Regions from separate parts of the Acinetobacter sp. TR3 genome, predicted to be linked through region 1. Evidence: predicted binding sites of a transcription regulator. Region 1 holds the regulator's gene; each other region holds the start of a gene.
What was found. Region 1 encodes PhoB, which activates phosphate uptake and scavenging genes when phosphate is short. Its sites were predicted from a motif close to TGTCATNAANCTGTCATAA; they were not measured.

Region 1 (7,235 bases):
GGAATTCTAAGCATATGTAAAAATAGCCGTTTTAGCTCATGAACTGCTAAAAATTTTCTTCATTCAAGCCAAACAACTTTGTAAACTTTTATTTAGAGCTTTTTTTAATGCCAAGTCAAAAAAACATAAGTAGGCTTTCTACTTCTGCCTCTTCTGAAAAAAATAGTCGAATAAGTCGATTCAATCCCGTTTCATTTATTCCATTATTAGGAGCTATTTGTTATCCATTCTTGCTGATGCTCTTTCATGAAGTTGCTAGCACATCGGCAGAAAAAATGAACTTACTTCAGATTTTAATAGCATCTTTTATTCTTATCTGTACTCTGTTAGTTCCAGTTACAGGGATTGTTGTGTCATGTTATGCGAACATCCCGAAGAACGTTAGACGTTTAGCTTATGCCTGCGTGGTATCTCCCACGCTATATGTTTTACTAGGGGTAGTACAAGCTCTTGTTGGAAGTTCTATTCCTGATCCATGGATTTGGTGCATCATATGGCTGCTTGTAGCAATATGGGCATTTCGCTCAACTGACTATAACTCTTCTTTAGAAATGCCTATTAATATGGCACGGTGGCGAGTTGCCCATGGAATATGTGCATTAATTGTTTGTGTTTACGTTATTTTCCACTTGGGAAATCATCTGGTAGGGCTGATTGGACCTACTCAATATGAAATCGTTATGAATATTGGGCGGGTTATTTATCGTGCCGCTTTTATCGAACCATTATTGGTTGCTGCATTCTTGTTTCAGGTAGGAAGCGGACTTTATCTAGCATGGAAATGGAGCGGAAAAAAACACGATTTTTTTCGGACTTTTCAAATTGCATCAGGGTTGTATTTATCTATTTTCATTCTAGGACACATGAATTCCGTTTTTATTTACGCTAGAACTTATCTCGGAATTGAAACAGACTGGAATTTTGCCACTGGGTATCCTTCAGGACTAATCTATGATCCATGGAATATACGTTTAGTACCGCATTATTTTCTAGGTGTATTTTTTGTTTTAGCTCATCTTGCAACAGGACTAATGTTTTTATTTAAAGCTCATGGTGTTAGGCAACCTGTAATCAATTACTTTTGGGGAGTTGGTCTCATCGGAAGTTTGATTGTTGCATCTGCCATAATTCTTGGAATGATTGGTTTTAGAATTTGATTTTTACCAAGTAAGTAATGTGGAATTTTCCTAAAATTAACATAATGGCGCTTGTGCGAAACTATCTATAAAAATTATTTTAAATAAATTTAACTACCCTGAAAACACCAAAAAGCCGACTTGGAAAGATGTCGGCTTGTTTTTAAGCAAATTTAGTATGTTTTGCCAAGCTCTAACCTTAGCTGTACGCTTTTTCTTACACCAATTCCAGTCAATGACCCATATTCGTACCGATCCAAATCACCTAATATCAACTCATCAGGAACAGGAAGTTCCAAAACATAAAACAAGAATGATAAGTTTGAGCATCAGGACGTGAGGTAGGACAGGAGTTATACCTAAAGTGCGAAATACGAAAAAGCCCGACAGGATGTCGGGCTTTTTCATTTGATCTGAACTCAGTAAGTTCCTAAAAGTTCATCTGCTTAGCATTGTAATAAGTATGAATAGCATCTGCACAACTGTTAATGATTGGGTCTTCATCCTTTTTCCAGATTAATCTGACTTCACTCAAAGTATTGTCATCATGAATGGGAATGAGTCTGACATTATTTGGAAGAATCACTTTAAATTCCTCAGGTACGATACAAATGCCAAAACCATTCGCAACTAATTCCAGTTGAGACCTTTTTCTCGAATAGATTTTGGTTCTTTGGGGAGTAAAACCATTAACCAAACATAAATTAGCAGCCAGATAGCTTAGCCCACCACGCCCTTTATGAGGCACAGAAACAAAATTAAGTTGTGCTAACTCACGAATCGTCACACTTTCTTTTTCGTAGAAAAAGGAGTCTGAACTATGAGCAGCCACATATAGGGGTGCAGTGTATAAACTGATCGAATTTACATCATTTAGATTGTGATAAATCGGTGGGCGAATAAAGCCCAAGTCAATGCTGCCATTTAATAAATATTCGAGCTGTAGTTCAGATGATAAAGTATTCATTTCAATATCAATCAAATGTGTATCACACAACTGCTCAAAGATTTCGAGCTTATTTTGATCAAGCACAATACTACTAGAATGTGCGATTTTAATAATTCTCCCTTCACCGCGACTAATACTTTGAGCACTCACAATCGAGCTTTTTAAATGATCAAGATTGGTCTTTAAACTTTTATATAGTGCTTCACCTGCAGGGGTGAGCCTTATTTTTTTCTCTGAGCGATCAAAAATTTCAAAGCCTAGTTCTTCTTCTAAGTTTTTAATTTGCCTGCTGAGTGCTGATTGGGCAATAAAAAGCTTTTCTGACGCTGCAATAAAGCTACCAGTTTCAACAATCGTGATTAGATAATTGAATTGTTTTAATGTCCACATATCTCAAAATTAGATCATTGCTTGTTTTTTCTATATTAGATTAGATGGTAAAAATCTTATACCTTTTTCATAGATTCTTTATTTGAGTAACTGAAGATGACCATGACAAAGAAAATATTAATATTGATCGCTTTTGTTATCATTTGTCTGCTCGCTCAAAGCTATGATGCTTATATGGGAATGACGAATTCAATAGATCATATGAATTTATTAGGTGATTAACCGCATTCATTTAAGTTAAAGATTAGATTTAATCTATTTGATAAATGGATCTAAAATTTAATCATGTACGCTTTTTCTTACAGTGATTAAGGTGAATATCCCATTTGCAGCTTTAATTGAATTGTCTAATATGAACACATCAGGAACAGGAAGTTCCAAAACATAAAACAAGAATGATAAGTTTGTGCATCAGGATGTGAGGTATGACAGGAGTTGTACCTAGTGAAAGGAATATGAAAAAAGCTCGACAGGATGTCGGGCTTTTTTTATTCGATTTGAATTTGTTTTGCCCAAAACTCAATAAGAAATTGCAAAGATTGGCTGAGCGGTTTGTAGCTTGGCCAAATCGCCTGAATCGGCATATCTAACCCATTGGTCGTATCACTAAATGCTAAACGAGCTAAACTTTGCTGATAAAAATGCTCTTTCACAACAGAAAGGGGAAAATTTCCCCAACCTAATCCTTGCTCGACCATCTGAATTGCCATCGACAAATTATCAGTCGTCCAATAGGTTTCAGAAACTAGAATGCGTGGATCGGGTAAAGCATAATGTTTACTCGCGACAATAATTTGTCTAGGATCATGCAGATCAGTTTAATAAAAGCATTTTTGTTAGATTTAAGTCTGATGGTTCTGATACCTTGTTATACCTTTGTTTATAATTATCTTTTCGACCATATCTTTGGTTTACCCAGCCATTTGGTGGAGTCGAAAATTGTATCTGTTTAAGTCATTCCTTCATTTGAAATGTATTTTTATCTATGTGTTATTGATCTCAAAATCACAGAATTATTTGAAAAAAGAGCGTATTTATATACGCTCTTTTTTATGGATTTTTAATCTAAACTTGAAAGAGAGATTTCAAATTTAGAGACGAATCCACGTCATATTTCTAAACGTATTATTATTCGGGTTTTTTGCATTTATTGTGAGCATTTTACCTGTTTTGCTTAAACGCGCATTCAAACTATATTTATATCCATCATAAGGATTGATCCATACACCTTGTCCAAATTCTTCATTTAGATTCAGCATTTTAAGATTACTCAGTACTTCCATACCAATAATCGGCTGATTTTTTAAAGCACCAGTACAAGGGGTGCATAGTGTAGGAATCGCCTCTTTGCCTTGAGGATACATTTTCACAATGACAGCACTGTATTGTTCAGTTTTAGAATTACGTCTGATCACAATATCCGATAGATAAGAACCACTCCGTTCATCTACCACTTTCCAAGTACCGATCAATGGATCAGTAGGCATTGCGATCGCTGAAAATGAACTACTTAAGCCTAGGAGAAAGGCGAAACTACGAAAGAAATGAGAATTCATAAAATATATTACGTCTAAAGAAGAATGTGTAAGCGGTGAAATTAATCAGAATATTATTATATTATTATTGTAATTAAATTGTAATATTAAATATTTAGGGAGCAATTTTAGCTCCCTCTATTTTAACCTATACGATACAAACGTTCTTTGGGAAAGACAGCGGTAAAGGTTGAGCCTTCGTTTTCTTTGGAGCTAATTTCTAAATGGGCACCATGTTGCATTAAAACATGTTTGACAATTGCTAAGCCTAAACCTGTTCCCCCTGTCTGACGGCTACGTGCGCTGTCAACACGATAAAAACGCTCAGTTAAACGGGGTAGATGTTTTGGATTAATGCCAATTCCATTGTCTTGTACGGTAAAGTAAGCGTGATCGCCATCTTCATGCCAGCCAATCGTAATAATGCCGCCTTTCGGCGTGTATTTAATTGCATTGGTGATTAAATTACTAAACGCACTAGCAATTTCCATATCAGAGCCGATTAAATCACAATGACTGTCGATATCTAAATTTAAAGTATGACCATAATCGAGATTATAAGCACGCGCATCATCAAATAATTGATTCATCAAATTTGCCATGTCAATAATTTGATTTTTTGCGACTTTTTTATTGTTTTCTAAATTGGATAAAAGCAATAAATCATTCACCAATGCATTCATACGTTTGGTTTGTGATTGCATTTGAGTGAAAGCACGTTTCCAGCGAGGAGTAATGTCATCTTGATCGATAAATGTTTCGATATAACCACTCAGTACGGTGAGAGGTGTACGTAATTCATGAGAAATGTTGTCCACGAAGTCTTTACGCATTTGTTCAAGATTATGTACGCGAGTGGTGTCATACGCCACCAATAAGCGACTTTCGCCACCAAAGCGAGTTAATTTGACTTGCACATATCGGTCTTCGTCCATTTGAGCCTGTAGACGGATACCATCAGGTGCTTGATCGATATGATTAAAATATTCAATAAAACTGGGTTGACGCAAAATAGCCAGTAAATTACGTCCACGATCCAAAGGATTGATGCCCAATAACTTCTCGGCAGCAGGATTCCACCATTCAATCTGATGTTGGTCATCAATCAAAACAACAGCTTCCGCCAATGCAACCAGAGATGATTGAGCACGATCAATCAAACCTACCATTTCGGCTTGAACGATACGTTCTTGTCGCTGCGCTCGATAGACATTAAATAATAATGCACCCCAAATACCGCTTAGATTTGGGGGAACATCATAGGGACGATTTGAAATCCACTCATTGACTAAATACAGTGAGCGGAGTTGGAGTATAAAAAAAACGACGAACGCGACAAAAATACAGCTCCAAAAGTATCCAACCCCGAATCCAATTAAGCTCGCAATCAATAAGAAAAAAAGTAGCAGTCTTAGATCTTGTTTTGCAAACGTCCATAAATTGCTGTCACGGAAACGTTGATGTTCACGTGCCAGTTCAGGGACGGGATAAGGTTCATACATAAAGGATTTTAACCTGCTGCTAAATCAGCTCGTGTAGAAAAACGATAGCCTGTGCCACGTACTGTTTGTACAAAACGATCTACGCCAAAAGGTTCTAAGACTTTGCGTAAACGTCGGATATGCACGTCAATGGTTCGGTCTTCGATATAGACATTACCGCCCCACACTTGATCCAGTAATTGTGCACGTGTATACGCACGTTCAGGGTGTGTCATAAAGAAAGCCAATAAACGATATTCGGTTGGACCCATATCGAGAATACTGTTACCAAAGCTCACACGCTGGCTGACTGGGTCGAGCATTAAGCCATTAGCATCAATGACTTTCTCGCCACTGAGTGCATTTGCACGACGCAACACAGCTTTGATACGAGAAACCAATTCACGTGTAGAGAATGGTTTGGTCATATAATCATCTGCACCTGCATCAAGTCCTTGCACTTTATGGTCTTCTTCACCACGTGCAGTGAGCATGATCACAGGAATCTCTGCCAAGTTTTCATCACGTTTGAGGCGACGGCATAGATCTACACCACTGACACCACCCGGTAGCATCCAATCCAGCAAAATAAGAGCAGGACGCTGATCGACGATAATCTGATGCGCTTGTTTGGCATCCTCAGCTTGTAAACATTGGAAGCCTGCCATATCCAAAGAGGTATGGATCATTTCGCGGATCGGTAGCTCATCATCGACAATTAAAATATAGTCATCTTTCACTGCGCAATACCCTTAAAATCTGTAACGGTGAACCGTTTTGTTGTTATGACAGGCTTATTACAAAGATTAATTATGACAATATCATTGCAAAAGAGTTAATAAAGTCGAATTTAGCAATAAATTGTGACAATTCTAGGGCAGAGTAGTGACCAAATGATGACAAGTTGTTTGTAAATAAAACAAATCAATTCATTTGGTTAATACCATTGAAACCTTTTTATTGTGTTCGTCACAAAACTGTAAAAGGATTTTAATTTTTTTGTGAGGTGGTTTCAATAAATGATAAAAAAACAGCACAACAAGCAGATAACACATCTTCTAAGGGCTGTTTAAAACCTTCGGAAACCCAACGAATAATAATATGCGTCACATAACCATTTAAACCTGTTGCCATTAATGAAACTTCTTCACCACTTTGAGGTGCATTCGGCATGGTAATCATCACGAAAGCTTGGATAATTCGGTCAAATTGAGTCAAGGTTTCTTGAATCGTCGCCTGATTATGTAAATCTTGTACCAACATGGCATCGATATAAATAATTCGTGCCATACGAGGGTCATCTTTAATTGCGCTTAATAATGCGGATAAACCTGCCGTGACCATATTCTTAGGTTCAGGCGCAGCCATCAGCACGGCTTGGGTTAAACAATTTTGCATTTTGCCAATCATTCTTAAGAATACCGTTTGGAAAAGTTCCTCACTTTTCTTAAATGATTCATAAAAATAACGCTCAGTCAGCTTCGCCTCATTACAGACATCTTTGACAGTGACCGAAAAAAAACCCTGTGTACCATAGGTTGCAATGCCTGCTTCAATCAACTTTTCGCGGCGAACTTCTTTGCGTTCAGTTAAAGAGAGACCTTTAAACTGACGCTCTTTCGCTTCGGTATTATTTTTCTTGCGTGTCGCTAGATCTTCAGTTGCCATGGAAAAACCGTTCCCTAAAAAGTCTTTAAATCGTATATCTAAGATTTATTTGCATTTTAAACAGGTCTTGCGAATT
Region 2 (7,235 bases), 950 kb from region 1:
CATTTGGCCAGCATTCACGATCCCCATGGTCATGCCTTGTTTAATGGCATGGTAAAGGAATACCGAGTGAATTGCTTCACGTACTGGTTCATTACCACGGAATGAGAAGGATACGTTGGATACACCACCTGAAATCATGGCATGCGGTAGGTTTTGTTTGATCCAACCTGTGGCTTCAATAAAATCGACGCCATAGTTATTATGTTCTTCAATCCCTGTTGCGACTGCAAACACGTTCGGGTCAAAAATAATATCTTCGGCAGGGAAGCCCACCTCATTGACCAAAACATCATAAGAACGTTTACAGATTTCACGTTTGCGTGCAGCCGTATCTGCCTGACCTGTTTCATCAAATGCCATGACAATAATCGCAGCACCGTACTGACGGCATAGACGAGCCTTTTCGACAAACTCATCATAACCTTCTTTTAAGGAAATCGAGTTCACGACAGGCTTACCTTGTACACATTTTAAGCCTGCTTCAATGATTTCCCATTTCGATGAGTCAATCATGATCGGTACACGAGAAATATCTGGCTCAGATGCCACAAGATTTAAGAAATGTACCATCGCATTTTGCGAATCGAGCATTCCTTCATCCATATTAATGTCGATGATTTGTGCACCAGCTTCCACTTGTTGCTGAGCTACTTCTAAAGCTTCGGCAAATTTTTCTTCACGGATGAGACGTAGGAATTTTTTTGAACCCGTGACGTTGGTACGTTCACCGACATTGACGAACAATGAATCATCATAAATATTAAATGGTTCTAAACCACTTAAACGACATGCAGGCTTTGTTTCAGGAATCTGACGTGGTTTTATATCTTTAACCGCATTGTAAATGGCACGGATATGATCAGGCGTGGTACCACAGCAACCACCTGTAATATTGATTAAACCACTTTCTGCAAATTCTTTGATGAACGCTGCTGTTTGTTCTGGTGTTTCATCATATTCACCAAAAGCATTTGGTAACCCCGCGTTTGGATGGGCAGAGACAAAAGTATCGGCAACATCCGCAATGGTTTTCACGTGTGGACGCATGGCATCCGCACCCAAGGCACAGTTAAAACCAATTGAGAGTAAATCACCGTGGCGAACCGAGTTCCAGAACGCTTCAGCGGTTTGGCCTGTTAAAGTACGACCTGATGCATCGGTAATCGTGCCTGAGATCATTAACGGAAGTTCATGACCAAGTTGCTTAAATACTTCTTTTACTGCAAAGATCGCAGCTTTACAGTTCAAGGTATCGAACACAGTTTCAATCAAGATGATGTCTGCACCGCCTTCGATCAAGGCATGAGTGGCTTCGATATAGTTTTCTTTGAGTTCATCAAAAGTAATGTTACGGAACGCAGGATCATTTACATTGGGTGAAATGGAACAAGTACGCGAGGTTGGGCCAAGTACACCTGCAACGAAGCGTGGTTTATCTGGGGTTGAATATTTGTCACATGCCGCACGTGCTAGACGTGCTGCTTCACGGTTGATCTCTGGAACGAGGTCTTCCATGTGATAGTCAGACATTGAAACGCGTGTGCCATTAAAGCTGTTGGTTTCAATAATATCTGCACCAGCATCTAAATAGGCTTCATGAATTCCTTGAATAATTTGGGGTTGGGTTAAAACCAATAAGTCGTTATTGCCTTTTAGGTCTGATGCCCAGTCTGCAAAACGTTCACCACGATAATCTTCTTCTTCTAATTTATGGCGCTGGATCATCGTTCCCATTGCACCGTCAATAATGAGAATGCGTTGAGCAAGAAGTGATTTTAGGGTGGCAAGCGTGGACATAAGGAACCCCAGTAGATAATCAATATAAAAAAGCAGGGGCATTGTAACAGAAGCGCAGAAAAAGCGCGTATTTTCAGCATTAGCTTGAGGTGATTCATTGGTTCAAATGGAAAATGTCATAAAACTTTCATGAAATTGCAATAATTTCGGTGAATAATGCCTAAGAAGACGACATGTATTTTGAAATATGACAACTAAGTTTTATATTTCGTTGTGTTTGTTGCAAAATCAGACAAATAGTTCTGAGTAAAATTTTTTTGACTTAAAGTATTGTTTTTATACGGTTTAAATGAATATTTAGATGATTTTTTCTTTGAAAAATACAAAAAAATGTAAGAAAAATATGAAAATTTGGCTTCATATGACAGTCCTTTGTCATATAATTGTCATAATTTAATTAAACAATACAGAGGATTTTATTATCCTCTTACCGTCTACATGAATTCTAATCTTCCTCCTGTTTCGGATTCACCGCTTGCCAGTTCTACGGCAAAATCGACGAATGTACATGTACCAACACCGAAATTTTTTATGCCGGTGTTTTTAACAATTATTATTGCAACACTTATTTATATTGGTTTTCAGGTGAGTGCTGACTTAGCGCATGTACCACCTTTGAGTTTATATTCAGTTATTCTTCTATCTACGGCACTTTTCATTGCTTTAGGCTTTGAATTTGTCAATGGTTTCCATGATACCGCCAATGCGGTTGCAACGGTCATCTATACCAATGCATTACCTGCACCCGTTGCAGTGATGTGGGCTGGTTTCTGTAACTTCCTTGGGGTTATGGTAGCGAGTGGCGCAGTTGCGTACGGTATTATTGCTTTACTTCCTGTTGAACTGATTATGAATGTTGGCAGTGGAGCAGGTTTTGCGATGGTTTTCGCACTGCTGATTGCTGCGATTCTTTGGAATCTAGGAACGTGGTTTCTTGGTATTCCAGCCTCAAGTTCACATACCTTAATCGGTTCGATTTTAGGTGTAGGGATCATGAATCACTTGTTAAATGCCTCAACAGGTACAGCAAGTGGTATTGATATGGATCAAGTGATCAAAGTTGGTAAAGCTTTATTATTTTCTCCATTAATCGGTTTTGCATTTGCTGCAATCGTATTTTTGTTGGTGAAAACAATTTTCAAGCGTCAACTTGAACTTTTCCAACCACCTGAGGGCAATAAACCACCGCCACCATTAATTCGTGCGATCTTGATTTTCACTTGTACTGGTGTAAGTTTTGCACATGGTTCAAATGATGGTCAAAAAGGTATGGGCTTGATCATGTTGATTTTGATTGGTCTAGTTCCTTTAGCTTACTCATTGAATAAGAGTTTAGATGCTGAGCATTTACAATCATTTGAGCAACTTTCAACTCAAACAGCAACTGTTTTAAATGTAAATCAGAATGAGTTTTCAGATGAGAAAGCGCGTGCTGTATTGACCAAATATATTCAAACCAAAGAGCAAACGGCTGAAGTTGTACCTGCATTAGCAAGTATGACAGCGCACCTAGGTACACGTGTTGCAGATTATGGCGATCTTAAAGCGATCCCAGAAGCTGCGGTCAGTGAAATTCGCAATGATATGTATTTGAGTACGACTACTTTCAAGCGATTAGATAAAGCGAAAGCTTTGCCAGAAATGGATAAAGACCAAGCCAAAGTGGTAAAAGAATACCGTAGTAATCTTGATTCATTCCTACAATATATTCCGAATTGGGTTAAAGTTGCGGTGGCACTTGCGCTTGGCTTAGGTACGATGGTGGGGTGGAAGCGTATTGTGGTTACAGTGGGCGAACGTATTGGTAAGAATCATATGACTTATGGTCAAGGGATGTCTGCTGAACTTGTTGCAATGACAACGATTGCTGCTGCTGATGGTTTAGGTATGCCAGTTTCAACAACTCACGTTCTAAACAGTGCTGTTGCGGGTACGATGGTGGCAAACAGATCTGGTTTAAATTTTGCTACAGTGAAAACCATTCTTTCAGCATGGATATTTACATTGCCAGCAACGATTTGTTTATCTGGTGGCTTATACTGGTTGTTCTTACAGTTTGTATCATGATTTGATTTGTTTTAAAGCTAAAATCATTTTAAAAAGCTTTGCCTCGGCAAAGCTTTTTTATGGGTCATAAGATAGCGATAGATACGGACACAAACCAAGAATATTAGGCTCTAACTCAAATAGATTTGTTCTAATTTGAATGCCTGAATGCCTGAATGCCTGAATGCCTGAATGCCTGAATGCCTGAATGCCTGAATGCCTGAATGCCTGAATGCCTGAATGCCTGAATGCCTGAATGCCTGAATGCCTGAATGCCTGAATGCCTGAAGTAATGATTGTTCCTAAATAAGCGAAGAAGATCTACGTGAACCTATTACAAAAAAAGTTTTATTCCCCAAACGAGGAATATTTTTATTCTTGATTATCCGCTAAGATAACTGAGATATACAGTTTACTTAACTGCCTGTTTAAATCTATTTAAAAATATAGGCAATCGAAATTAGGGTTTACACTCCGCCATTCTCCAAAATAGAGAGTGGCTTTTTTTATTTCTATCTCTAAACATCGATAAAAAAAGAGCTGTCGAAACAGCTCTTTGCATGTATTACATGATGTTCAATTCAATTAAGCTTGTTGAATACCCGCAACAACCCAATCTTGTTGCGAACCAGCAGGCTTAACAAAATGCCAAATTTCGGTGAAAGGTTGTGGCAAGCTATTTAAATCTTCGCTCACTGTTCCAGTAAAACGTACGCTAACAACGTACTGACCATTTTCAGTAGCCCTATCTACAACCATTGCGTTTAGATTACTAAATTCTGCAACATCTTGGTCTTGGTTGGCCATAATGTCACTGTACATAGATGAATAAAGTTCAGGCGTTAAATAACGACGAATTTCTTCAATATTACTGGCACTATTCACTGATTGAATATGATTAAAACGCTGACGAGCTACACGTAAGAACGCAGCAGGTTCAGTACCATCTGGTAACTGATTGCCATTACTCATTGATGCACCACCAAATGGTGCTTGAGGAGCAGCCGTACCGCCACCGACAGATTGACCAAAAATATTGGTATTGTCACCTGCAGGCGCTGTATTTTGGCGACCAAAATTATTTTGACCGTTATTATTTGGCGCATAAGGATTGTTTGCAGCTACTTTTTGTTTACCGCTGAATTTACGGAAAATAAAGAAAGCACCGCCTGCGATCAGTAATAACCAAATCCAAGTTGGGACTCCACTTTTTTTCTCTTGCTCTTGGGCTTGTTGTGCGGCTTGAGCATTCGCTGTTTGCTGATCAGTGGCAGTTGGGTTATGTGGTTTATCATCAGCTAAAGCATTCGCTGCAACTGCACCTACCGCTGCACCTGCTACACCAGCTGCAACCATTGAACCAACACCAGGACCTGATTTTTGAGGTGCAGTTTGTTGTTGAGCAGGAGCAGCTTGACGTGATGGTTGATAAGATTGGCTAGATGAACTAGATCTGCTCATACCGTGGCTTTTTCCACCACCTGCACGTTTTGCTTCTGCAAGTGGTGCAGCAACCAATGTTGCCATTAAAAGAGCTGCCATCAAGCCACGCTGGTGTACTTGCATCGAAAATTCCTATTTAAATCCTATTTGTAAGTGTATTTATGCAGGCATTCACCTGTAATTTCAACTATAAAAATATGTTTTTTTATGTCAACTCGTCACTCAATTGCATTGCTTCAGTGAGAGCCTCATGTAAGCGTGCAACGGCAATGATTTGAACGCCATCAATAGATTTTTGCGGTGCATTAGCTCTTGGTAAAATGACATATTTAAAGCCATGCTTGGTCGCTTCTTTTAATCTTTCTTGACCATTCGGTACAGGGCGAATCTCACCAGACAGTCCAACCTCACCAAAAACTGCCAATTGTTGTGGCAGGGCTTTACCTCTTAAACTTGATGCACAAGCCAATAAAACCGCAAGATCAGAGCCAGTCTCGGTAATCTTTAAACCACCCACTACATTGACATAAACATCTTGTCCAGATGTTTGCACACCACCATGACGATGCATCACTGCAAGGAGCATATTCAAACGGTTTTGCTCTAGACCTAATGCAACGCGACGAGGTTGACCATGCGCATCATCGACTAGAGCTTGTACTTCGACTAACAATGGGCGAGTACCTTCACGGCTGATCATGACAATTGAACCGGGAATCGCTTCATCATAACGACTGAGAAAAATTGCAGATGGATTGGCAACTTCTCGAAGTCCTTTGTCTGTCATGGCAAAGACACCCAGTTCATTCACTGCACCAAAACGGTTCTTTACAGCACGGATCATGCGATAACGTGAGTCAGATTGCCCCTCAAAGTAAAGTACACAATCCACCATATGTTCTAAAACTCGTGGACCAGCTAATGCACCTTCTTTGGTGACATGACCTACAAGGAATAAAGCAGTACCGCTATTCTTTGCAAACCGAGTCAAGAGGGCAGCAGACTCACGAATTTGTGAAACACCACCAGGCGCAGATTGCAGAGTTTCTGTATATAGGGTTTGAATTGAGTCAAGAATTGCAATAGCAGGACGTTCGTGTGCCAATACTTCACATATACGCTCGACACAAGTCTCTGCCATAACTCTGAGTTGGTCTGTGGGCAGATCTAAACGTTGAGCACGTAAGGCAACTTGTGAAAGTGATTCTTCGCCTGTGACATAAAGAGCTGAACTTTTCTTACTAGCCATGTGAGTTGCGGTTTGCAATAAAATTGTTGATTTACCAATACCTGGATCACCACCAATCAGTACAACAGAGCCTGTAACCAAACCGCCACCGAGTACACGATCGAATTCGCTAATACCTGTCTGTAGACGAGTTTCATGTGAAACTGAGATTTGATTAAGGGTTGTGATATTAGCACTTTGACCAGCATAACCACCGCCCATTTTAGGCTGAGCTCTATGACTAACTGTTGGTTCCAGTCGAACTTCAACTAGACTATTCCATTCGCCACACTCAGAACATTGACCAGCCCATTTAGAATGATCTGCACCACATTGTTCACATCGATAAACAGTTTTAATTTTTGCCATATATAAAATTGAAAATTTGCGATAAATTAGTTAAAAAGTAGAGTAATTACGGAAAAGATCAATATCGTTCATTTTCTTGATAAGGAATTAAGATTAAACGGTGTTTTCGTAATTGACTGGTTAAAGGGAAGTGCTCAGAAAATAACACGATCTAAGACTTTTACAAGTAAGATATAGTAGGTTTTTGAGTCGAAAATTCTTTAAATTCACTTTTCCACGGAAGGTCTTTGAGCATTTGCTCATTTGTTGTCATAAGAATTATATTCAATGGCATAAATATTGCTAATGCTCAGGCAAATGAAAATGTATCAATTGATATATTTTAAAATTATACAAAAGGTTGGTGTTTATG
Region 3 (7,235 bases), 1.3 Mb from region 1:
CTTTGTGCATAGCTTAAACCACGGCGTGCTAACGCTTCCGCATTTGCATATTGTTTGCGTTGGTCTGCAATCAATGCTAAATACAAGTAAGTTTCTGTGGCTTGTGGAGCAATACGTTGAGCTTGAAGCGCATAACGTTCTGCTTCCGCAAGCTGTTGTTGCTTATAAGCAACTTGGGTTTTTTGCATCAACGTTCTAAAAGCAGGAAGTTGGCTGCCATCATTGAACTTTTGCTGAACTTTTTGTTCAGGCACAACCACTTGTACGTTTTGACGCTTTATTTCTTTCTGCTCATACGGCGTAATTTTTACATTCGACGCTGGTGGTGCAGTTTTCTTTTTCTGCGTGTTCGTCGTAGTTGGTGGCTCACCTAATTTGATGACCACTTTTTTATTTTTTGGCGGAGGAGCAGAAGTACAACCTACGAGCAGCAATACCCCAACTACCATCGTTACTTTCTTAATCATGTCCAATCATCCTTGTAACTTAATTTTCACCGCTATAACTACCGCTGGAAATTACGCGTGTTGGGTTATGATTAGATAAATCTGCATCCATTTGGTTTTCACTTTCTCTAATATAATTGGTGTTACCATCATTGTTGCTGTCGTTTGGCATATCTTCCGCTGATGGGATATTGGTAGGCTCAACCCCATAATGTGATTGACCACATGTTGTCACACGACGAGGTACAGTTTGTCGAAGTAGAGGGATGTACATCGCGCCATCACAACCTTGAGCAGATAGATCACCAGTTGCACTGTCAATCCATTGCCATTCCACATTGTCTGTTTGACGCAGATTAACAGGTTGTTGGCGTAGTTGTTTCATCACATTGGTCCATACAGGTAATGCACCCGAAGAACCTGTTAGCCCAGTCACTTTGTTGTCATCGAGACCTAACCACACAACGGCGACATGATTACCTGAGTAACCAGCAAACCATGAGTCACGTGTATCGTTAGTTGTGCCTGATTTACCTGCCAAATTCAAATTTTCAGGTAAGCTGTCATAAGCTGATCGTCCAGTACCTGAACGCATAACTTGTTGCAAACCATAATTTAAAATATAGGCAGCAGCAGGATCAATCGTTTGTTGAACATTTAAGCTATAACGTTCAAGCAAATGTCCTTTTGCATCAACAACAGTACGAATAGAACGAGGAGGATACTTGAAACCACCTGTTGCAAAGTTGCCATATATACCAAGCACTTCCATTGGGGACATATTCACTGCACCCAAATAAATAGATGGATAAGCAGGAATATTTGAACTGACACCAAATTGTTTTAATTTATTGGAAAATGCTGATAAACCAAATTCATTGCCTAGGCGAACAGCAGAAAGGTTGTATGAGTTTGCCAAGGCTTGTTGCATAGGAACAACACCGTGTTCGCCACCACTATAATTTTTTGGTGTCCAGCTCTTATCACCCTCAACAGGAATATTTACCGCACTATCTTCAATCGGGCTTGCCCAAGTATAACGCCCAGACTCAATTGCATTTAAATAAATGATAGGTTTCAATAATGAACCCACTTGGCGTTTAGCATCCAAAGCACGGTTGAAACCTGTAAAATCCTGAGTTGAACCCACAGCAGCAACAAGCTCGCCATTTTCAGGGTGGGCAACCAGTACAGCACCTTGTAAATTTTTCAGGCGCGCTGGATTTGCTTTTGCCAAACGTTCAACAGAATCTTTAAAAGCATTTTGAACTTGAGTTTGTGCAATCGGGTCAAGTGTCGTAAAGATTTTTAAACCTTGATTGGTAATATCACTTTCTTGATATTCTGTGCGTAATTGACGGCGTACGACATCAAGGAAATCTGGGAATTTTGCAGGCCCTAAAGTTGGTTTACTCACGATATTTAAAGGACGTGCGATTTCATCCTGATATTCCGCTTCACTTAAATAGCCCATCACCATCATATTGTTCAGTACAATATCACGGCGTTTTTTTGCAGCTTCAGGATTGCGCCAAGGATTATATAAAGTTGGACCTTGTACTAAGCCAACCAAAAAGGCTTGTTGGGAAATATTTAATTCACTCAGAGGTAAACCAAAATAGAATTGTGAAGCTAAGCCATAACCGTTAATTGAGTAATTGCCATTTTGACCTAAATTTACTTCATTTAAATAGGCTTCTAGAATTTCATCTTTACTGTAATGCAGCTCAATCAACAACGCCATAAGAGCTTCATTGACTTTACGTTTGAGCGTTTTTTCTGGTGAAAGATAGAAATTTTTAACTAACTGTTGGGTTAATGTCGAGCCGCCTTGACGTCTACCGCCTGTTGCATTACTGACTAAGGCACGTGCTGTACCTCGAATAGAAATACCATGATGGTGATAAAAATTTCGGTCTTCTGTTGAAATTAAGGCTTCAATTAGTGTTTTTGGTACTTTATTTAGCTTAATGAGGACACGGTCTTCATTATGTTGTGGATAGATACCACCAATTAATAGGGGTTCTAAACGAGCAATGCCTGTACTAGAGGGTTTAGTGGAACGAATTTCACCGACTTGACCTTGATTGAAAGCAATCTCAAGCACCTGTTCAGGTTCATTACTATCACCATAGTCAAAACCACGTGTATGAACATACATTTGGTTACCTTGAATGATGTAACTTCCTGATTTTTCATAGTTCGCGGTATTTTTATAGCCCAATAATTTTAATTCTTGGACAAAATTTTCTTGAGTAATCGGTGCATTCGCATAGATTTCTAATGGACGAGCAAATACCTTGGCAGGAATATCCCAACGCTGACCTTCAAATTTATTGCGAATAATATTATCCAAACGGATCAGATAGATACTAAAGGCAATAAACACACCAATCACTAAAATTGAAAAAATTAGTGCTAGAAAACCAATACCACGTTCACACTTCATAGACTTGCGTTAAAACCGAAACAATGTGAGTAATGATGCGATAGCTTATTGTCATTTTGCAATCATAAAACTGTGAATAAATAGCAACATGCAATAAAAACTTTCAGAAGGTGTTGATATTAATCGTATAAAAAAACAACGAATAGACATTTTTATACTTTTTAATCAATCATCAACGAAAATTTGATTGTTAATGATATGATAGTCAATAGTCGCGGTGGAGCTGAGTTATTCGTGCAAATTTCACATAAATCCTTTCGAAATATTGGTCTAATTGGGCGACCAGATAAGAATTCTGTAGTAGAAACGTTATGTTTAATTCATGATCATTTGATCACTTTAGGCTTAAATCCCGTTTTTGATCAGGAAACAGCCAAACTTGTACCTTATAGTTATGGTCAGACCGTGAGCCGTAATTTATTAGGTGAAGTAGTCGATTTGGTGATCGTTGTGGGTGGAGACGGTTCTTTACTTCATGCGGCACGTGCTTTAGTCAGATACAATACACCAGTTATTGGGATTAACCGTGGTCGACTCGGATTCTTAACTGATATTAAGCCGGCAGAAGCAATTTTTAAACTGGATCAGGTACTACAAGGTCAATTTCAACTAGATCGACGTTTCTTGCTCGAAATGGAAGTTCGTACCAATAACGAAACCATTTATGATGCAATTGCCCTAAATGATGTGGTGTTACACTCAGGTAAATCGGTTCATATGATCGATTTCGAACTGAGTATTGATGGGCAATATGTCTATCGTCAGCACAGTGATGGTTTAATTGTGTCAACACCAACAGGCTCGACCGCTTATTCGCTTTCGGGTGGTGGACCAATCCTACACCCAAGTATGGATGCGATTGCACTTGTACCAATGCACCCACATACTTTGTCATCTCGTCCAATCGTAGTTGGTGGACAGAGTGAGATTAAGATTACAATTCGTGAAAATCGTGTCTTGCCGATGGTGAGTGCGGATGGACAACATAGTGTTGCATTAAATGTAGGTGATACGGTGCATATTCGTAAACATCCGTTTAAACTAAGCCTACTACATCCACCTGGTTATGATTTTTATATGGCATGTCGTACCAAATTGGGGTGGAATCAAGATTTTGAATCTTTTCAACAGGATGACTCATGAATATTGAACAAATGCTCGCTATTTTAAATCCTGAAATTGTTGAGCGTCTGAAAACTGCTGTTGAAATTGGTAAATGGCCAAACGGTATTGCATTGACTAAAGAACAGCGCGAGATTTGTATGCAAGCCGTGTATGCGTGGGAAATGGAAAATTTACCAAAAGAACAGCGCAGTGGTTATATCGACCGTGGTACGAAAGAAGAAGGTGAAGAGTGTGATGATGATCATCACAAAAATGAGCCTGAGTTTAAGCCGATTCGGTTTGTTTAATTAATTTCTACAAGTAGTATTTAAAGCGATGATTTTAATAAAATCATCGCTTTTTGCTTTCAGAGTTATATCTAATTCAATAAGTTGACAGTTTAAACTAAACATGCAAAAACTAAGATTTGATCATTGGTGATTTAAATATGCCACGCATAGTTACCGTGCCTCTCAGCCCAGAAGAACAAGAACAACTTATTCACCTGACTAAGCATGCAGCACATTGGAGAGAAAGGCAACGCGCACAAACCATATTATGGTTATCCGAAGGTAAAACCGTCGCACAAGTCGCTAAATTTCAAAATCGAATACCAGAAACCATCCGTTTACAACGTCGCAAGTGGGAACTCTATCAGTTTGATTCTATTCACGAAGGCTATCGTTCAGGGCGCCCCAATCTACTTACAGATGAATATCAACAACACATTATAGAGTGGGTCAATAGCAGTCCTTTGAATGCAGAACAAATCCGTGTACGGTTATATGAAGAGTTTGGACTATCTGCAAATATCGTGAGTATTCGTAAATTTCTAAGACAGTCAGGTATGGTCTATAAACGTACTCGACATAGCTTGAAAAAAAAGGGATCAGATCGCATTTGGGCAATCTCAGCTAGAGATTGAATCATTACGCGAACAAGCATCACGAGGTGAAATTGTACTGGGTTATGTTGATGAAACTGGCTTTTCGGCTAGTGCAGACAATCGATATGCTTGGGTAAGGCAAGGAGAGGTTCATCAGGTTGAGGCTGTAAGATCAAAACGTGTAAATGTCATGGGATGCGTGCTGTCTACGGGTCAATTGATCACGAGTTGCTTGCAAGAATCTGTGACTAGTGAATGGTTTTATGCATATTTAACAGGCGTTGCGGAACGAATCAAGCACACTTATGGTATAACGTTAGTATTGATTGTTGATAATGCATCTATTCATCGAAGCAAAAAAATGTCGGCTTGGCGTGAGTTGCTTAAAGATGAATATTCAGCCAGCCTGTATTTTATTCCTGCATACAGCCCTGAGTTAAATCGAATTGAAATGGTATGGCGGCAGATGAAGTATCATTGGCGTGATTTTCAAGTGATGACCACCGATCAAATACAGAATTGGGTTTATCAAATCTCAAGAGAGTTTGGGGGTAAATACATGTTTACTTTCTAATGGAAACTTATCTATTAAAAGAATATTAATAGAGGTTTATATTTGTATTCACAATAGACCTCTTGCGAAAGTATAAAATCGTTTATACTATTTTCTATGAGATATGAAAATTTAACACGATTTAATGATGAAGAATTTAAACGTTTAGTTGGGGTTCTGATCCTAGCCAAAATAATGGACAGCATGTCCCTCTAAAGATAACGTAACTTCAATCTTTGGAGATCCAAGAAATGGCTAAACGTTTTAGTCCGGAATTTAAACAGCAAGCAATTGATCATGCACTTTCAAACTCCCACGAGCCTATAGCTGCAATCGCCCATAAATTAGGTGTGGGTTATTCAACCTTAGATAAATGGATTCGTGAAGCCAATCCAGTAGGTTCAAGCAAACGTCAACTTTCTCCTGAACAACAGCGGATCTTGGAATTAGAAAAAGAAGTCAAACAGCTCAAGGAAGCCAATGACATCTTAAAAAAAGCGCATGTGTACTTTCTGACAGATCATGCCAAGAAAAGTACACGGTAATTCAAGATATGGATATAAATGAAGTCACTGTGTCTTCTGTCTGTAAATGCCTAGATGTCAGCACTTCAGGCTATTATGCCTGGCGAAAACGCCAGACCAATACAGCGCAGAAATACAATGATTTAAAAGTTGTATATTGGCAGCATCATGCGCGCTTGGGTGCACCGTCATTGGTACATGACATGCGTGATTTAGGTTATCGCATGAGCGAACGTACCGTTGGAAGGATGCTAAAAAAGCTTGGTTTACGTAGTAGGATTGCACGTAAATACAAGCATACGACTGATTCAAACCATCGTTTGTCTACAGCATCAAATTTGTTGGATCGCCAATTTACAGTTACTCAGCCTAATAAAGTTTGGACAACGGATATTACCTATATCCGAACTAAAGAAGGCTGGCTGTATTTATGTGTGATGCTAGATCTATTCAGCCGTCGTATTGTGGGTTGGCAAACCAGCCATCGAATAGACCGCCAATTGGTGTGTGATGCGTTTAATTATGCAATGGCTCGTCAGGGTTATCCAACGGGTGTCATGGTGCATTCGGATCAAGGTAGTCAGTACTGTAGTCGTGATTTTAGGGCGCTATTATTGACGAATAACTGTATTCAAAGCATGTCTAGACGAGGAAACTGTTGGGACAATGCAGTGACCGAAAGCTTCTTCCATACCCTGAAGGGGCATGTAGTACATGGCAGTGTATTTTCTACGAGAAAAGAGGCAAATGCTATCTTGTTTGAGTATATTGAAGTTTACTACAATCGAATCAGAAGGCATTCTGCAAATGGCTGGTTAAGTCCAGAAGCCTTTGAACAGAAATATTTCAAGAATTTAGAGGGATCGGTTGTCCACGATACTGTCTAGGATCACTCTTAATAGAATGCAGTGAAAAACAGAAAATATCGATTAGAATCGACTTTCCCAAAGCGCTTTCGCTTTATTCATCGCTTCCTCGTAACTTTCTACAGCACCCATCGTGTATAAAGCAATTCCCATCGTTTCAGTCACAGCCATTTCACCATATTCGTGAGATTGTTCGCCCAACCAAACAGCTTTAAATACTGCAAGATCTAGTTCTTCTTCGATTGGACTACGGTCAGGTGTTAACTTTGGTAGTTCGTGTTCGTACAACTCACCATTTTTAATGCCACAAATTAAAGTCTTGGCATCAGGATTACGTTCAAACTCACCACCTTCACCTTTAATTACCGCACTATTTTGATAGCCCAATCGAAAAGCTGTTTGTTGAT

Region 2: a site for PhoB is predicted at 2,171-2,189, ahead of O1449_RS10450 (inorganic phosphate transporter). Genes of this name have one in related genera too.
Region 3: a site for PhoB is predicted at 2,945-2,963, ahead of O1449_RS08490 (NAD(+) kinase). Genes of this name have one in related genera too.

The regions. Positions count from the first base shown of each region.
Region 1 is NZ_CP114264.1:3,147,945-3,155,179, reverse strand. Features, by position in the region: gene O1449_RS15145 (hypothetical protein) at 108-1,157, shown strand; gene O1449_RS15140 (LysR family transcriptional regulator) at 1,567-2,475, opposite strand; partial or broken gene O1449_RS15135 (LysR substrate-binding domain-containing protein) at 2,964-3,293, opposite strand; partial or broken gene O1449_RS15130 (chlorhexidine efflux transporter) at 3,282-3,428, shown strand; gene O1449_RS15125 (DUF2147 domain-containing protein) at 3,567-4,031, opposite strand; gene phoR (phosphate regulon sensor histidine kinase PhoR) at 4,154-5,512, opposite strand; gene phoB (phosphate regulon transcriptional regulator PhoB) at 5,521-6,231, opposite strand; gene O1449_RS15110 (TetR/AcrR family transcriptional regulator) at 6,482-7,159, opposite strand.
Region 2 is NZ_CP114264.1:2,199,308-2,206,542, reverse strand. Features, by position in the region: gene metH (methionine synthase) at 1-1,797, opposite strand, end outside; gene O1449_RS10450 (inorganic phosphate transporter) at 2,236-3,864, shown strand; gene O1449_RS10445 (Tim44 domain-containing protein) at 4,429-5,409, opposite strand; gene radA (DNA repair protein RadA) at 5,492-6,883, opposite strand; gene O1449_RS10435 (alanine/glycine:cation symporter family protein) at 7,233-7,235, shown strand, end outside.
Region 3 is NZ_CP114264.1:1,799,166-1,806,400, reverse strand. Features, by position in the region: gene O1449_RS08500 (tetratricopeptide repeat protein) at 1-467, opposite strand, end outside; gene mrcB (penicillin-binding protein 1B) at 487-2,895, opposite strand; gene O1449_RS08490 (NAD(+) kinase) at 3,130-4,038, shown strand; gene O1449_RS08485 (YeaC family protein) at 4,035-4,307, shown strand; gene O1449_RS08480 (helix-turn-helix domain-containing protein) at 4,448-4,924, shown strand; gene O1449_RS08475 (IS630 family transposase) at 4,893-5,459, shown strand; one part of gene O1449_RS08470 (IS3 family transposase) at 5,690-5,924, shown strand; one part of gene O1449_RS08470 (IS3 family transposase) at 5,924-6,849, shown strand; gene O1449_RS08465 (glycosyl transferase family protein) at 6,892-7,235, opposite strand, start outside.